One region of the Chitinophaga caeni genome, then DNA from elsewhere that is predicted to be linked to it. Evidence: riboswitches for the same ligand, from Rfam matches in the RefSeq annotation. Region 1 holds a riboswitch; the other holds the start of a gene.
The links. Region 1 has a riboswitch for thiamine pyrophosphate ahead of COR50_RS21460 (TonB-dependent receptor). Riboswitches for the same ligand answer to the same signal wherever they lie in the genome.
Positions count from the first base shown of each region.

Region 1 (8,426 bases):
AGCATGACTTCGTTCAAGCGGGAAGTTTGAATCTTCTTAGTCCTGTTTTCACATACCTCCAAGGCCACTTCTATCGCTTTGAAAATCCTTTGCTTCTCCACGACGGAGGTGAAGATAATCGGTACATCGTTGAACGGCGACAATCTCGATTTCAACTCCTTCTCGTAATCACGCGCCGTATTGGTTTGTTTTTCTTTAACAAGATCCCATTTATTCACCAAGATGACCAAGCCTTTCCCTTTACGGGCAGCCAAGCTGAAGATGTTCAAATCTTGCGCCGTGATACCTTTCTCCGCGTCCAGCAACAACATACAAACATCTGCTTCATCCATCGCCTTGATGGCGCGGATCACTGAATAAAACTCCAGGTCTTCGCTCACTTTATTCTTCCGGCGAAGGCCCGCGGTATCTATCAACACGAAATCTTTTTGGAATAAATTGTAATGCGTGTGGATGGTATCGCGTGTCGTACCGGCAATTTCGGAAACGATATTGCGCTCCTGCCCTACCAACGCGTTCAGCAGTGAGGATTTACCAACGTTCGGCTGACCGATAATCGCGATCTTCGGCAGCGCTTCGTTTTTCTCTTCCACCAGGAACTCGTCCGTGATCAGGGCGGTAATATCATCAAGCAATTCACCCGTACCGCTCCCGGTCATCGAGGATAGGAAATGTACATTTTCGAATCCCAGGGCATAAAACTCGGTTGCTTCTAAACGGCGGTCACTATTATCAACTTTATTGACAACTAGGAATACCGGTTTGGATGAACGCCTCAACAAGTCCGCCACATCTGCATCCAGATCGGTAATACCTGTTGCTACATCGCACATGAATATTAATGCATTGGCTTCTTCCATGGCAATTTTCACCTGCTTGCGGATCTCCCTTTCGAATACGTCATCACTATTTGATACGAAGCCTCCTGTATCGATCACGTTAAACGTTTTTCCATTCCAATCAGCCACACCGTATTGGCGATCGCGCGTCACCCCGCTCACATCATCCACGATTGCCTTCCTTTGCTCTAGCAAACGGTTAAACAAAGTAGATTTACCAACATTCGGGCGACCAACGATCGCTACTGTAAAACCAGCCATATTACCGGGTATTTAAATTTTTGTTGTTCTAAACATCTGACCAAGCCTTGCGGGTTGGTTTAATTATAATCCATATTCGCGTAAATAGTTGTCGTTATCACGCCATTTATTACGCACTTTTACGAAAAGTTCCAGGAATACCTTCCTTTCGATGAAAGCTTCGATTTCCTGGCGGGCTTCCGTTCCCAATTTACGGATCGCTGAACCTTTTTCTCCCAGGATGATCGCTTTCTGCGTTTCGCGGGTCACGATGATCTCGGCAGATATTTTCGTCAAAGTATTTTTTTCTTGGAACTGTGTAACGATGACCGCCGTATGATAAGGGATCTCTTCATCGTAAAGGTGGAAGATCTTTTCCCGGATCATTTCGGCTACGAAGAACCGCGTGCTCCGATCCGTCAGCGTATCTTCCGGGTAAAAAGGCATCCCTTCCGGCAAGTACTCAACGATCGTTTTCAACAGGTCTTTCACGCCCTTTTTCTGAATGGCAGCAACCGGTACTACTTCTTTTGCTTTTCCCCAATCTTTACATTTTTGAACCAGCGCATCCAGGTCATCTTTCATCAAAAGATCAACCTTGTTGATCACTAAAAGAAAAGGAGCTTTCAGGCGGAGCGATTCAAATAAAGCCAAGTTCTCATCCACGTTATCCTTGGCATCCATGATCAGCAATGCTAGATCGGCATCTTCCAATGCAGATTTCACGGCGCCCATCATTTTTTCATGCATCTTGTATTTCGGGTCGATGATGCCCGGTGTATCGGAGAATACAATTTGATAATCCGGCTGGGTAACGACACCGGTAATGCGGTGCCTGGTTGTTTGAACCTTGGGGGAAATGATAGCTAATTTCTCACCGATAATGGTGTTCAACAAAGTACTTTTCCCCGCATTCGGTTTACCAAAAATATTGACGAATCCTGCTTTAAACATATCTCGATTGTTTGGCCAAAAGATGAACGTACACTATTTTTTGATGATACAAATTTAGGGAGAATACCTGCATCCATTAGCTCCAATAAAAAAAGCCGAAACTACTTCGGCTTTATAAACTTTGTAGCGAGGAGCGGATTCGAACCACTGACCTTCGGGTTATGAGCCCGACGAGCTACCTCTGCTCTACCTCGCAATGTGGGTGCAAAATTAGGGGAATTCATTTTAACTACCAAATAAAATTTTAAAAATGAAGGAATTAGCGGTGGAAATAGCCCTCCACCGCTCATCCGGCTTACATCAGCTCCAATTTATGAACAGAGAGTTTCAGCGCCGTCACCATCTCGCCGTTGCTATTGTTATAACTGGCAGCGGAGGGTAAGCCCTCTACAAAAACCTTTTTCCCTTTCTTCAGGTAAGGCTCCAGGGCTTCCCGGTCCCAAAGGGCACAATCGACCCAAACGGTTTGTTCCTGCGTTTCGCCGTTAGCATCTTTTGTTTTCTCGTTATGGGCTACGGAAAAGTTCAATACACTCCGGTCTTTCACATTGCCGCAACGGGCATCTGAACCGATATTACCGATGATTTGTAATTTCAACATGTAGGTTGATTTTTTGGATTAACAAATTAAATACGAATGCCTGGCTGAAATTTATTTTGATAAGTTAACAAACATACTTCTTTATCCAGCCATAACATCCTGGTTTTTAAGACAACTGAAATTACAAACCAGGAAGGTATTACCCAAAAAAAATTTGAATAAATTCTGCTCGAAGTCATCTACCTTTGTAACGGAAACAGCGGATTATTTGAAGATTCACTTTATATCTGCAAGGTTTCACCTCGGGGTGCCTTACAATTACAGGCTGAGATCATACCCGTTGAACCTGGACCAGGTAATGCTGGTTAGGAAAGGTAAGTACTTTCACCTTACCTGTTTTATGATCTGAAAGCGGCTGAAAGCCGCATTAAATGCTTACCTCTCAAGGTAGCATGTATTTATTATTTGTAAAATCGAGTAAACAGGATCGAATCATGAGAATCTTTTTAGTATTCGCATTGCTCTGTCAATGCGCATTATTACATGCACAGGGAATTATCAGCGGAACCGTAACCGATCAATCAAGCGGTAAGCCGATAGAAGGGGTGAATATCGTTATTCAACCTGCCCTCAATCAAGGTACACAGTCCGGTACGGATGGGAAATACAGTATCAAGATCAACCACGGTCAAAATATTACGTTAAAGGCGACCTACTTAGGGTACAAAGTATTTAGCAAGAACTTAACCGTAAAGGGAAATATTACATTAGATATAGCGCTGGAAGAAACGGGCTTATTTGTAAAACCGGTAGAAATATCCAGTACCAGGGCCTCGAAGAATGCCCCCTTCACCAAATCGGAGTTATCTGCGGAAGATATTCAAAAGCAGAACCTCGGTCAAGATTTACCGTTATTATTAAACCAGTTACCCGGTGTTGTTACCAACTCCGATGCAGGGAATGGCGTGGGTTATACCGGCCTCAGGGTTAGGGGATCCGATATTACCCGGATCAACGTTACGGTGAATGGCATACCGATCAATGATGCTGAATCCCAGGGTACATTTTTTGTAAATATGCCGGATTTTGCATCGAGCTTGAACAGTATACAATTGCAACGCGGGGTCGGCACTTCGACCAACGGCGCGGGAGCATTCGGCGCTACCTTGAACCTCAGCACCAATACTTATAATGAAAAAGCTTACGCTAGCTTCGATAACAGTTACGGTTCTTACGATACATGGAAACATACCATCAAGGCAGGAACCGGCTTGATCAATAAGCATTTTACTTTCGATGCCCGGCTTTCCAAACTATCATCCAACGGTTATGTAGACAGGGCTTCATCCGATTTAAAATCTTATTACACTTCGGCTGCTTATATATCCAAGAATACGGCGATCCGCTTAAATATCTTCTCAGGTAAAGAAAAAACGTACCAGGCCTGGAACGGCATCAGCAAGGAACAATTGGAAAACGACAGGACTTATAACTCTTCCGGAACAGAAAAACCGGGTAAACCATATGATAATGAAACCGATAACTACCAACAAGATCATTACCAATTGTTTTACAACCAGGTCATCAGTCCTGCATTAGATTTCAACATTGCATTGCACCTGGCACGCGGCAAAGGCTACTATGAAAATTATAAAGCCGGGGAAGCATACGGAGATTACGGACTGACGCCGCCGATTATTGGCTCCGATACAATTCGCAACACCGACCTGGTTCGGCAATTATGGCTGGATAATTACTTCTACGGAACGGTTTTCTCATTAAATGGGCATCACAGCAAGTTAAATTGGACTTGGGGCGGCGGTTACAACCGCTATGACGGGAAACATTACGGTAGGATTCCTTGGGCAGAATACCCGGTAGATATCAATTATGAATGGTATCATCTAAAAGCTTTTAAATCGGATGTAAACACTTATTTAAAAGGAGAATACACATTATTAGATCAATTGCAGGTATTTGCCGATATCCAATATAGGCATGTCAAATATAATATTGATGGTTTTAGAAAGAATCCCGGCTTAATTCAACATAATCTATATAATTTTGTGAATCCGAAAGTAGGCGCCCGGTACACCATTAATAAGCAACAACAACTTTATGCTTCGTTCGCAGTGGGTAACAAGGAACCAAACAGGGATGATTTTGAGGCAGGAATTGAACAAACACCCAAGAGTGAACGTTTAGAAAATATAGAAGTAGGATATGTTTACCGCCATCAAGATGTAGTATTGCAGGGAAATTTGTATTACATGAATTACCACAACCAATTGGTTTTAACAGGAAGCATTAATGATGTTGGAGCGTACACGCGCACCAATATTCCCGACAGTTACCGCGCCGGTATTGAATTACAGGCTGCAACAAATATTACGGACTTCATGACCCTTTCTGCTAACGGTGCATTCAGTAAAAACAAAATCAAATCTTTTACAGCATTTATTGACGATGATTATTATAGTGGGGTACCTAAAGAAGTAAATTTAAAAAATACGGATATTTCTTTCTCGCCAGCCGTAGTAGCGGGTTATACCTTAAGTGTAAAACCTGTGAAAAATTTAGTGATAGAATGGTTAGGAAAATACGTAAGTAAGCAATATCTTGACAACACATCTACTGAAGATGCTACTTTACCATCTTACTTTGTTAGCGATGCAAGGATCAATTACCTTGTGCCTCAAAAATTATTTAAAGAATTAGGCTTACAATTGATGTTGAACAACATATTCAACAGGAAATATGTAGCAAATGGGTACACTTACACCTATTTCGCTAGTAACCAAGTAGCCGCAGAGAACGGATATTACCCCATGGCAACATTTAACGTGCTGGCCGGGGTGCATATCTCTTTTTAAGTTGTACCCATATCCGAGACACATACAGAGAGCACCTAGCCATCGTTGCTACGGTGCTTCTCTCATTTCATCATCCTGGAGAGAGGATGAGAGAATGAGAGAATAAGGAAAGCCAAGGCATACCTTGGCTCAACATACATACCTTGGATCAACGCATATCTCTATTTCAACAACCCATCCACCGCTTCGTGTACCCGCTCGAAATGAAACCCTTCCAAGACCGACTCCATCATTTGTTGGATAGCAGCCGTTTGAAGGTTATTAATGCTTCCTTCGTGCGTATGGTTCACCTCTGTGCTGGCCACGTATTTTCCGGACTCGATATCCATCCCCACTTGCTTATACGCTTCCCTGAAAGGTACGCCGCTTAGCACCAGGTTATTCACCACTTCCACGCTGAATAGATACTTATATTTTTCATCATCCAAAATATTATCTTTCACACGGATGTTTTCAACCATTAATTTCACCATCGACATACAGTCGCGCAAGGTTTGAAAAGCCGGGAACAGATTCTCTTTCAACAATTGCAGATCCCGATGGTAGCCTGATGGCAAGTTAGTAATCATCATCGCGATTTCATTCGGCAAAGCCTGCAATTTATTGCCATGGGAACGGATCAATTCCCAAACATCCGGGTTTTTCTTATGCGGCATAATGCTGGAGCCGGTTGTTAGTTCATCCGGGAAACTGATGAAGCCGAAGTTCTGATTCATAAACAAACAAGCATCCATCGACATTTTAGCCAAGGTGGCACCGAGGTTCGCCAAAGCGTAAGCAACGATTTTCTCGGTTTTACCACGCCCCATTTGGGCATATACCACGTTATAATTCAAATCATCAAATCCTAATAATTGGGTCGTCATCGTACGGTTCAACGGAAAAGAAGAACCGTAGCCTGCCGCGGAGCCCAGGGGATTCTTATTGACAACTTTATATGCGCTTTTCAACACTTCTAGGTCATCTACCAAACTTTCCGCATAAGCGCCGAACCATAAACCAAAAGAGGAAGGCATCGCGATTTGCAGGTGCGTATACCCGGGCAGCAAATACCCCTTAAACGCTTCACTTTGCTGTTGTAATAAATCGAATAAGGATTTTACATCCTTTACGATGCTCTCCAACTCAGCACGTAAGAACAATTTCAAATCAACTAAAACCTGGTCATTCCTAGAGCGGCCGCTATGAATTTTTTTACCGGATTCTCCCAAGCGCCGGGTCAATAACAGTTCCACCTGCGAATGAATATCTTCCACTCCATCTTCCAACACGAAGTCCCCCTGCGAAATTTCACCGTAAATATTTTTCAATTCCTGTTGCAATGCAGATAACTCTTCTCCGGTCAACAGACCGATAGATGCCAGCATCTTCGTATGCGCCAAAGATCCCAGCACATCGAAAGGCGCCAAGTAAAGATCCATTTCCCGGTCTTTACCAACCGTGAAGCGTTCCACCGAAGCCAAGGCGGTTTTATCTTTTTGCCACAATTTCATATTCAGTTTATTTAAATCACCGGGCATTCTTATACCCGGCTGGTTAAAAATCGTATTTGCTAAATATCCTTTCTTTCACCCCCGGCCATTCCGATGCCAGGATACTAAAGTAAACGGTATTCCTCCTATGCCCGGAGTAAGTGATCATATGTTCCCGTAAAGTGCCTTCATACTGCGCCCCGATGCTTTTAATCGCCAGCTGCGATTGCCGGTTCCGTTCATCTGTTTTCAACTCTACCCTATTGAAACCCATCACTTCAAAAGCATGTTGCAATAATGCATATTTCATCGCTTTATTGACTCCGCTACCATGCAACTTGGGATTGAGCCAGGTCGATCCGATTTCCAAACGTTTATGTACTTCAGAAATATTCATATACCTCGTACAGCCAACAACATTCCCCTGCTCACGATCAATTACCACGAAAGGAATAGAAAGTTCGGCTTCCCTTTCCTTGATGGCTGTTTCGATATATGTTGTCAGATCATTGACAGTATCCAGGCTTTGAACCCCGACTTCCCACAATTCCGGATCCAATGCAAAAGGTAATAATGCTGCAACATCATCCACATGCAAAGGGCGGAGCAACACTCTTTTATTCGAAAGTTCCGGTTGAAAATCGATGTACATAATTTATATGTTGATCATTTCTAATAATTGAATATAAGTATCAATTCCCTGCCTGATCTCCTCCACGTAAATAAACTCGTCTGCCGAATGTGAACGGGCCGAATCGCCAGGGCCAATTTTAACTGAAGTTACCGGGATCAGTGCTTGGTCGCTCGTAGTCGGTGAGCCATAAGTTTGTTTTCCCAATTTCAGTCCTGCCTGTACTATGGGATGATCCACAGGGATCGATGAAGAGCGCATTCTCATGGAACGCGGCTTCACCTCGCAGGCTACATGGCTACGGATAATATCGAGTACTTCTTCCAGGCTGTATTGATCCGGCACGCGGACATCCACGACGAAAGTACAATCAGCCGGAACAACATTATGCGCTTTATTACTTGTATTGATAACGGTAACGCTCATCTTCACGGGACCGAGCGTTTCAGAAACCTTCGGAAACTGGTAATTTTTAAACCATTCCAGGTCAGGTAATGCTTTATACAAAGCATTTTCTCCCTCTTCGCGAGCGGCATGGCCCACTTTCCCGGTTACCGTACAATCCAATACCATCAAACCTTTTTCAGCGATGGCCAGATCTGTTTTCGTCGGTTCTCCCACGATAGCCAGGTCAATTTTGGGTAATTGATCCAAAATACATTCAATCCCGTTTTTACCACTGATTTCTTCTTCCGCTGTACCTGCAAAAACAATATTATAATGCAGGTCATCCCGATGATAAAAATGTACGAAAGTATTGAGCAAACTCACCAAGCAGCCGCCTGCATCATTACTCCCCAAGCCGTATAATTTTCCATCTTCAATGGTTGGAGCAAATGGATCACGGATATATTGGGGATTAGGTTTCACCGTATC
Region 1 is NZ_CP023777.1:5,106,055-5,114,480, forward strand. It holds gene der (ribosome biogenesis GTPase Der) at 1-1,100, opposite strand, end outside; gene era (GTPase Era) at 1,164-2,033, opposite strand; tRNA gene COR50_RS21450 (tRNA-Met) at 2,158-2,229, opposite strand; gene COR50_RS21455 (single-stranded DNA-binding protein) at 2,329-2,634, opposite strand; TPP riboswitch at 2,868-2,963, shown strand; gene COR50_RS21460 (TonB-dependent receptor) at 3,069-5,447, shown strand; gene argH (argininosuccinate lyase) at 5,609-6,940, opposite strand; gene COR50_RS21470 (GNAT family N-acetyltransferase) at 6,984-7,571, opposite strand; gene COR50_RS21475 (M20 family metallo-hydrolase) at 7,575-8,426, opposite strand, start outside.

Region 2 (8,426 bases), 1.3 Mb from region 1:
AGGATTTGCTGCAAAGTATAATGAGTCCTCAACTGGGTACTGAAATGGATACCGCCTAATCCCATCCCGGTTGCTATTTCCGGAAAATCAGCCAAGATCATTTTTTTTCGATCTCCCGGGGAGAATAGTGATAAGAATGCCAGGTATTCATCCCTAGATTTCCCGGGTTTACGGACGACGAACTTTTGCAAGCCGGCGTTCAATAAAGCCTGGATTTGTAGATGTTCAGTATCCATGAATTCCGGTGCAGAGAAAATCCAGATCATCTTATTGAAATATTTCTCCGCCCTGCTCTACGAAATGCTTGGCTTTTTCCTGCATCCCTTGTTCCAAGGCTTGCGTTTCATTTAATCCTTGTGATTGCGCATATTCCCTAACTTCTTGCGTGATTTTCATCGAGCAAAAGTGCGGGCCGCACATGGAGCAAAAATGCGCGATACGCGCACCTTCCGCCGGAAGCGTTTCGTCGTGATATTCGCGCGCCGTATCCGGATCTAAGGACAGGTTGAACTGGTCGTTCCATCTAAATTCGAACCTTGCCTTGCTGAGAGCGTTATCGCGGTATTGTGCGCCGGGATGGCCTTTTGCAAGATCGGCGGCATGAGCAGCTAATTTATAAGTGATGACCCCGGTTTTTACATCTTGCTTATTCGGTAAGCCAAGATGTTCCTTCGGTGTAACGTAACAAAGCATCGCGGTACCGAACCAACCGATCATGGCCGCGCCAATCGCGGAAGTGATATGATCGTAGCCCGGAGCAATGTCGGTCGTTAAGGGGCCGAGGGTATAAAAAGGCGCTTCGTGGCAATGTTTCAATTGCTTATCCATGTTTTCCTTGATGAGGTGCATCGGCACATGGCCGGGGCCTTCGATCATTACCTGTACATCGTGTTTCCAGGCAACTTGGGTCAATTCTCCCAAGGTTTCGAGCTCTGCAAATTGGGCAGCATCGTTTGCATCTGCAATGGAGCCGGGACGAAGGCCATCGCCCAATGAAAAGGCGACATCATAGGCTTTCATGATTTCGCAGATCTCTTCGAAATGGGTATATAGGAAGTTCTCGCGGTGATGCGCCAGGCACCACTTAGCCATGATAGATCCGCCGCGCGAAACGATGCCTGTTACGCGCTTGGCAGTTAACGGTACATACCTCAGCAGTACCCCTGCATGGATGGTGAAATAATCCACGCCTTGTTCTGCTTGTTCTATCAAGGTATCGCGGAAGATTTCCCAGGTGAGGTTCTCCGCTTTGCCATTTACCTTTTCGAGCGCCTGGTAAATAGGTACGGTGCCGACGGGAACCGGGGCATTGCGGATGACCCATTCCCTTGTTTCATGGATGTTTTTACCGGTACTTAAATCCATGATGGTATCAGCACCCCAGCGGCAAGCCCAAACTGCTTTTTCAACCTCTTCTTCCATACTGCTGGTAACGGCGCTGTTGCCGATGTTAGCATTGATTTTAACGAGGAAATTGCGACCGATAATCATCGGTTCTGATTCGGGATGGTTTACATTGTTAGGAATGATGGCTCTTCCGGCGGCAATTTCACTTCGTACGAATTCGGGAGTAATTCCTTCGGGCGGTATACCAGCGCCGAAGGCCTGCCCGGGATGTTGCCGCAGGTTGCTATCCCCGTTTTGAATAGCTTCCCTTCTTTGGTTTTCCCTGATGGCGACGTATTCCATCTCGGGGGTAATGATACCTTGCCGCGCGTAATGCAGTTGCGTGATATTTTTACCGGGTAGTGCCTTGTAAGGTTTCGGCTTTTTGGGAAAACGTAAAGCCGCCGGGGTTTTGGCTTGGTTTTGATTTACGAAATCGGAGCTGAAAGATTCCAGTGTTTCTATGTCTCCACGTTTCTCGACCCAGGGCGACCTGAGCCTAGGCAGTCCTTCACGTATATCTATCTTGATATTAGTATCAGTATACGGACCGCTGGTATCATATACCGTGACCCCCGGGTTCTCGATGGTTTTATCATCAATTTGAGTGCCTGATAAGGAGATTTCCCTCATGGCCACTTGTACGGGGTGGATTTTTCCGGGTATATAAATTTTCTGGCTAGCAGGGAATGGAGTTCTACTTATAATTTCTTCCCGGCTCCCGGGTATCGGTTGCGTATTTTTCATAATGATGTGAACATGATTTTTTAGATGAAAATATTTTCGTGTAGCCGTTATTGTTATATTTATAACAATAAGCAGCTGCACGCTATTCTAGCGAGTACAATTATTTATTTATATCATGGTATTAGCCTCCCTGGGTTGCCCGAATAATGGTAACCTGGTCTGATGGGCTTAGGGAAACATTATCCCAACTTCGTTTAGGAATAACTTGATCATTGACCGCGATAGCGATACCCTTTGTAGAAGGAATTTGAATAAACTGTAAGAGTGTAGCAAGCGTTGCGCCCTGCTCCACTGCATAAAGTTTATTGTTTACATGAATTTCCATGAGATTGGAGATTTAATTGAACAATAAACTTTAAGGATGCGTGATAGATGAGAGAGTTCAGTATAACTTTTTCCTACGACAGTATGAACTGCATCAGGTACTGAGGGTATCATCTCAGTTCCGGTATGTATACCGGAACACCCCTAAAGTGCTGTAAAACTAAGAAAGATTCGTTGGAATAACGAAATTTATTCGATGTAAATTTTATAGCATCATATTTGTATTATCTTGTACGCTCTAAATGCAGGCCAAGGGATGCAGGGCATTTATTCATCCAAAAACAATCACCATGAAGCACTCCGCATATATTATATTCATTTCCCTGGTTTTGTCGGCATGCCAGCAAACGAAACGTGAAGCCATTAGCTCTTACCCTGATAGTTTGATAGAATACGTAGATACAATTTATACGCCCCCTGTTGCTGTGACGGATACACTGCAAAGGGATAGTATCGACCTAACATTAGTGCCAGGCAGATGGTGGCAACCGGTTCCAGGCAAGGAAGAAGAGCAACAGGGATTTCATTTAATGAAAGGGGGAAAAATAAAAGGACTGAATATGCCGGCCTTGATTTACGAGAAATGGGAAATTGTATCCGACACCTTGATGCTTTGGAGTGATATGGTATCAGGAGAAGATACGACACGGTTAATCGACACATTATTGGTTAGGAATGTTAACGACTCCGTGATGGTTTTATTTCCCCACAATGCCGCCGCCGGTTATTTCGAGATTTATCACCGTGAAGGCGCCAAGGGTAAAAAGAAATAGCCCGCTCACTTATTCAAAAGAACAAGCAAAGCGGGTATTTAATATATTTTAAAGCTTACAATACACTTATTGACCACCTAAAATTCCAATGCCCAGGATAATAGTGATGCAAGCGAAAATGATTCCTGCAACAGATAATTGTAAATCAAATGTTGTTCTACGAGATAATATCGTAGAAGCAATGCCAATAAGCAAAGCAGAACCACCCATAATTATCAGGGCGCTTGAATTATACAGGAAGAATGAGAATACCAAGATAGTAAACCCTAAAATAAACGCGATAGCACCGGCTATGCGGGATGATGTTATTGAGTGTAGCATACGTAAATGTTTATCTATTTAAACTATTTTTATTGTTATATAATCCAATCAATACTTCAAAGATTCCAGTTAGCGGAAACTGCCAGACTAATACTCAATCCATTAGGAATCTTCAATTTTAAATAGGTAAGACATAGGAATCCCTGCTGATATTTCGACTAACGTAGATCTTTAAAGAACTCGGTTAGTGACAATCCTTTAATCCTGCTGCATGCATTTTGAAAAACGGCCTGGATAATTAAATACTCCTTGCACACTATAAAATGCGTTTTTGCAGAGGAGATGGCCAAAAGGGATAAATGGGGTAAATTTCTAGATGCGCTTTATAGCATCTTTTACAATATAAAATTAGAATCTTTTTGTATAAGTCGGAAGTAAATTAACATGTTTTTTCATTGCCGCTTAACAAGCGATTCACAATTAAATTACTTTATATGTAACTTTAAAGTAATGAATTATTCAAAGTAATTTAAATTGATAAAATTACTAATATGTCAATATTAGTTAATACAGAGAATCTTACTTATTAGACATTATCATTACTTGTCAGCGTGTGTTTAATTGTATTTTAAAAACCAAGGAGTTACATACTACCGGTGTTTGGGGTTATTCAAAACAAAAAAGCAACCCCCTGGGAGGTTGCTTAAAATAATTATACTCTTATTATCTTAATTAGTTGTTCAGCATTAAAGGCATTACCAATATTAAAAGGTCTTCATTCGCTTCTTGCTCTGATGGTTTGATAATACCTGCTTTCGTAGGAGTGGATAATTCCATCGATATCTCGTCTCCTTCAGCGGCGTGTAACATCTCGATCAAGAATTTAGCATTGAAGGCGATCTGCATATCCTCGCCGCTATATTGGCAACTCATGCGTTCGTTTCCTTCGAATGAGAAGTCAACATCCTGGGCCGATAATTGTAATTCGCTACCCGTAATTGACAATGCTACCTGGTTGGTACTTTTATTAGCGAATACCCCTACCCTTTTTAATGCGTTCTGGAAGTCGGTTTTATTAACTACCAAGCGGTAAGGATTTTCCTTGGGTATTACTACTTTATAATCCGGGAACCGTGCATCGATTAGGCGGCAAATCATCTGCGCATTATCGTGCGTTACGAAGAAGTGATTTTTGCTGTAAGCGATCCTGATCTCGGTATCGTTATCAGGAATGGCAGCTTTAAGTAAGTTCAACGGCTTTTTGGGAACGATGAAGCTATCGCTCTGCGGGCATTGAACATCAGTTTTCACGTATTTGACCAAGCGGTGGGCATCGGTAGCAACGAAAGTTAAGCTCGTTGGCGCCAGCTCGAAGTAAACGCCGGTCATAGCAGGGCGAAGATCATCGTTACTCACTGCGAAAATGCATTTGTTGATCGCGGTAATCAGGCCGGTGGCAGTCATCGTGAAAGAAGTTGCATCTTCGGCAGCCGGTTCTTTCGGGAAGTTCTCAGGGTTTTCGCCCATCACCTTGTACTTACCGTTGTCGGAAGTGATTTCCACCGCGTAAGAATTTAGGTCGATGTTGAAAGTAAGTGGTTGATCCGGCAAGTTCTTCAGGGAATCCATCAGGATTTTTGCCGGGATACAAATACGCCCGTTTTCTTTCGCTTCCACCTCTAATTTGACCTTCATCACTGTTTCCAGGTCGGTAGCCACTACCGTGAGCTCGTTTTTTTCGATCGAGAAGAGGAAATCTTCCAAAATCGGTAAAACGGTATTCGAGTTAATAACACCACTGATCTGTTGTAATTGTTTCAACAAAGTAGAAGACGAAACGATAAACTTCATAAGGTTACTTGCTATAAGTTATGTTTAATGCAAACAAAGATAGAAAGAATTGTAATTCACCGTAACCCGTACCCACTTATTTATTAACACTCTTTCAACGATCGTGTGTTAACAATATAGTCCGGCCCCATGCCAGGGCTATATTAAAATTGCTAACCGCACTTGAATATTTTGACAGTTTTAGAATCGTTTATTGACGATTTTTAATTAATGTTAGAATTGTTTTAAAATATTTGAATGAATCGCTTCGTTTTTTGAGAATATATGGAATAGGGTTAGTTTTGCGGGCGCAAAAAACTAATAATCACATTAAAAAAATCTTGGTTATGAAACTATCTCATTTAGCCGAAACGCTTATTGGATCTGAAATTATTAAATTGGCCGGTGAGATTAAGGAGAAGATGGCCAAGGGTGAAAAAATATACAACTTTACGATCGGTGATTTTGATCCCAAGGTGTTCCCCATCCCCGTTGAGTTTGAGCAAGAAATCACGAAGGCTTACCAAGAGCATTATACGAATTATCCTCCTGCTGACGGCATCCTTGAATTGCGGAAAGCCGTAGGAGGCTTCATTCATGAAAGGGAAGGGTTAAACTACGATCCTACCAGTGAAATTGTTATTTCTTGTGGCGGTCGCCCGATCATTTATGCAACTTACCGGACACTGGTAGACCGCGGCGAGAAAGTGATATACGCTACCCCTTCTTGGAATAATAACCACTATACACATTTCCTGGAAGCAGAACACGTAGTTTTGGAAACTACCCCTGGAAATAATTTTATGCCGACGGCGGCAGAACTTAAACCCTTGTTGAAGGGGGCTACCTTATTGGCTTTATGTTCTCCCCAAAATCCTACGGGAACTACTTTCGGCAAACAACAATTGGAAGAGATCTGTGACCTGGTGCTGGAGGAAAATAAATCCCGCGGTGACGATGAAAAGCCTTTATTCGTAATGTTTGACCAAATGTACTGGGTATTGACATTTGGAGATACAGTGCATTACAACCCGGTTTCATTGCGTCCCGAAATGAAGAAATACACCATTTTCATCGACGGTATGAGTAAGGCCTTTGCCTCGACAGGTGTAAGGGTTGGATGGGCCTTAGGACCAGCCAACGTGATTGGAAAAATGAAAGCGATCCTTTCGCATGTGGGAGCCTGGAGCCCGATGGCAGAGCAAAAAGCTGCCGCCCGCTACCTGGTTCAAAGGGAAAACGTGGATAAATACCTCTCCCACTTCAAAAGTGAGATCGAGGAGCGCCTTGTAAAAATCTATGAAGGGTTCAATAAATTAAAAGCCGCCGGCCACCAAGTAGATGCCATCGCCCCACAAGCAGCCATCTACCTAACTATAAAACTGGATCTTGTGGGCAAGAAAACAGCCGATGGAACCGAATTAAAAGATCAAGCCGCGGTAACATCCTACATCTTGAACGAAGCGAAACTGGGCATTGTACCATTTAATGCCTTTGGTGCAGCGAAAACCTCTCCCTGGTATCGCCTGAGCGTGGGAACATGCGTAAAAGAAGAAATACCCGCCATGTTATCCGCCCTGCAAGCCGCCCTGGAAAAATTAAACTAAAAATAAAAACAACACATTGCAAACATAAAATTAAGCCGGCTCCCAGCCGGCTTAATGCTTAATAATACCTCGTATCCACCGCACCCCTCAATTATCTACTCCCGTCTCCCCCACTAACCATCACCCCACTAACTATCTCGCCAATATCATCCGCAAAAAATCATCCGCAAAAAAGCATCCGTGAAATCCCTAAATCCCAAAAAATCCGTGATATTTTTGACTTTTCGACCCAAATAGTCAGTATCCATCACTCCACAAACAACAACCTAAAAAAGCCACCAAATGTTATCTTCTGTTAAAATCGACATTTTCCGTGAACGGAAACTACTGTACTTATAAAAGTTTACAAAGTGTTTATAAAAAATTGATTTTCAATATGTTTTTTTGGAAACCCACCCTGTTTTTATCATATTTAAGACTGTGAAGGAAATGTTAAATCCCTGAAAAAAGGTCAACTTATGTTACCAAATTTCAAAAAAGTTATACTTTTGACTTTGTAACTAAAAAAGTCAAATACTGAATGCATACAGAGAATAAAGACGAAATGAGAGAAAGGATCATCGAGGCCGCCCTAAGAAGATTCACCCATTATAGTGCATCCAAAACCACTATGACGGAAATCGCGGAGGATCTCAGTTGCTCCAAGGCGTCTTTATATTATTATTTCCCGGATAAAAAAAGTGTACACTTAGCAGTGATCTCAAAAATCGGGGATTATTACTTAGCTGCCTTGGAGAAGGAAGCCGGGAAGGTAGAATCGGCCGTGGCATCGCTGGAGAATGTGATCGCTATCAGGAACGAATTTATCCAGCGCTTTTGCAGGCTTGAGTTGTTCAAGCTGATCAATGATGAAGCGATTAAGGTGTTCCACGAGGAAATCAAGGAAGCGAAGAAACGTGAAATGGCGGTCATCGTTAAAATCATCTCCAAGGGCATTGAAAAGGGTGAGTTTAAAGCAGTAGATCCGGAAGAAACGGCCAACCTGCTGTTTCACGCGTGGATAGGGTTACGTTATTGCTTCATCCAGGATATGTCTACGAAAATTACCGAGGACCTGGACGAAGAACAAGCCAAGGTGCTCGTACATAGGCAGAAACAATTATTAAAAATATTCGTAGAAGGACTTAAAAAATAGCCATGCAACAAACAGGAACACAAGAGAGAATCTTAGATGTAGCATTGCGCATGTTTATGACTTACGGTGCTAAAAGTATTACCATGAATGATATTTCAAGGGAATGCGGCATCTCGAAGAAAACCTTGTACGAACATTTTGAAGATAAGAATGAACTAGTGCAAGAGGCCATCACCTTCATGTTGAAATGCCATTTAGATGATATTATGACTACTAATGGCCAGGCGAAGAATGCAATTGAAGAATTGGTGTTTGGCCTCGAGCACACCGAAAAAATGGTGAAAACCGTCAACCCGGTTTTGCTGTACGAGGTTGAAAAATATTTCCCCTCCTCATGGAAAGTGATAATGGAATTTAAAGAAG
Region 2 is NZ_CP023777.1:1,130,078-1,138,503, reverse strand. It holds gene COR50_RS04755 (thiamine phosphate synthase) at 1-266, opposite strand, end outside; gene thiC (phosphomethylpyrimidine synthase ThiC) at 268-2,133, opposite strand; gene thiS (sulfur carrier protein ThiS) at 2,255-2,458, opposite strand; TPP riboswitch at 2,512-2,613, opposite strand; gene COR50_RS04740 (lipocalin family protein) at 2,748-3,230, shown strand; gene COR50_RS22235 (hypothetical protein) at 3,297-3,551, opposite strand; gene dnaN (DNA polymerase III subunit beta) at 4,224-5,342, opposite strand; gene COR50_RS04725 (pyridoxal phosphate-dependent aminotransferase) at 5,669-6,928, shown strand; gene COR50_RS04720 (TetR/AcrR family transcriptional regulator) at 7,449-8,063, shown strand; gene COR50_RS04715 (TetR/AcrR family transcriptional regulator) at 8,066-8,426, shown strand, end outside.
Region 2: another riboswitch for thiamine pyrophosphate. It lies ahead of thiS (sulfur carrier protein ThiS); the one in region 1 lies ahead of COR50_RS21460 (TonB-dependent receptor).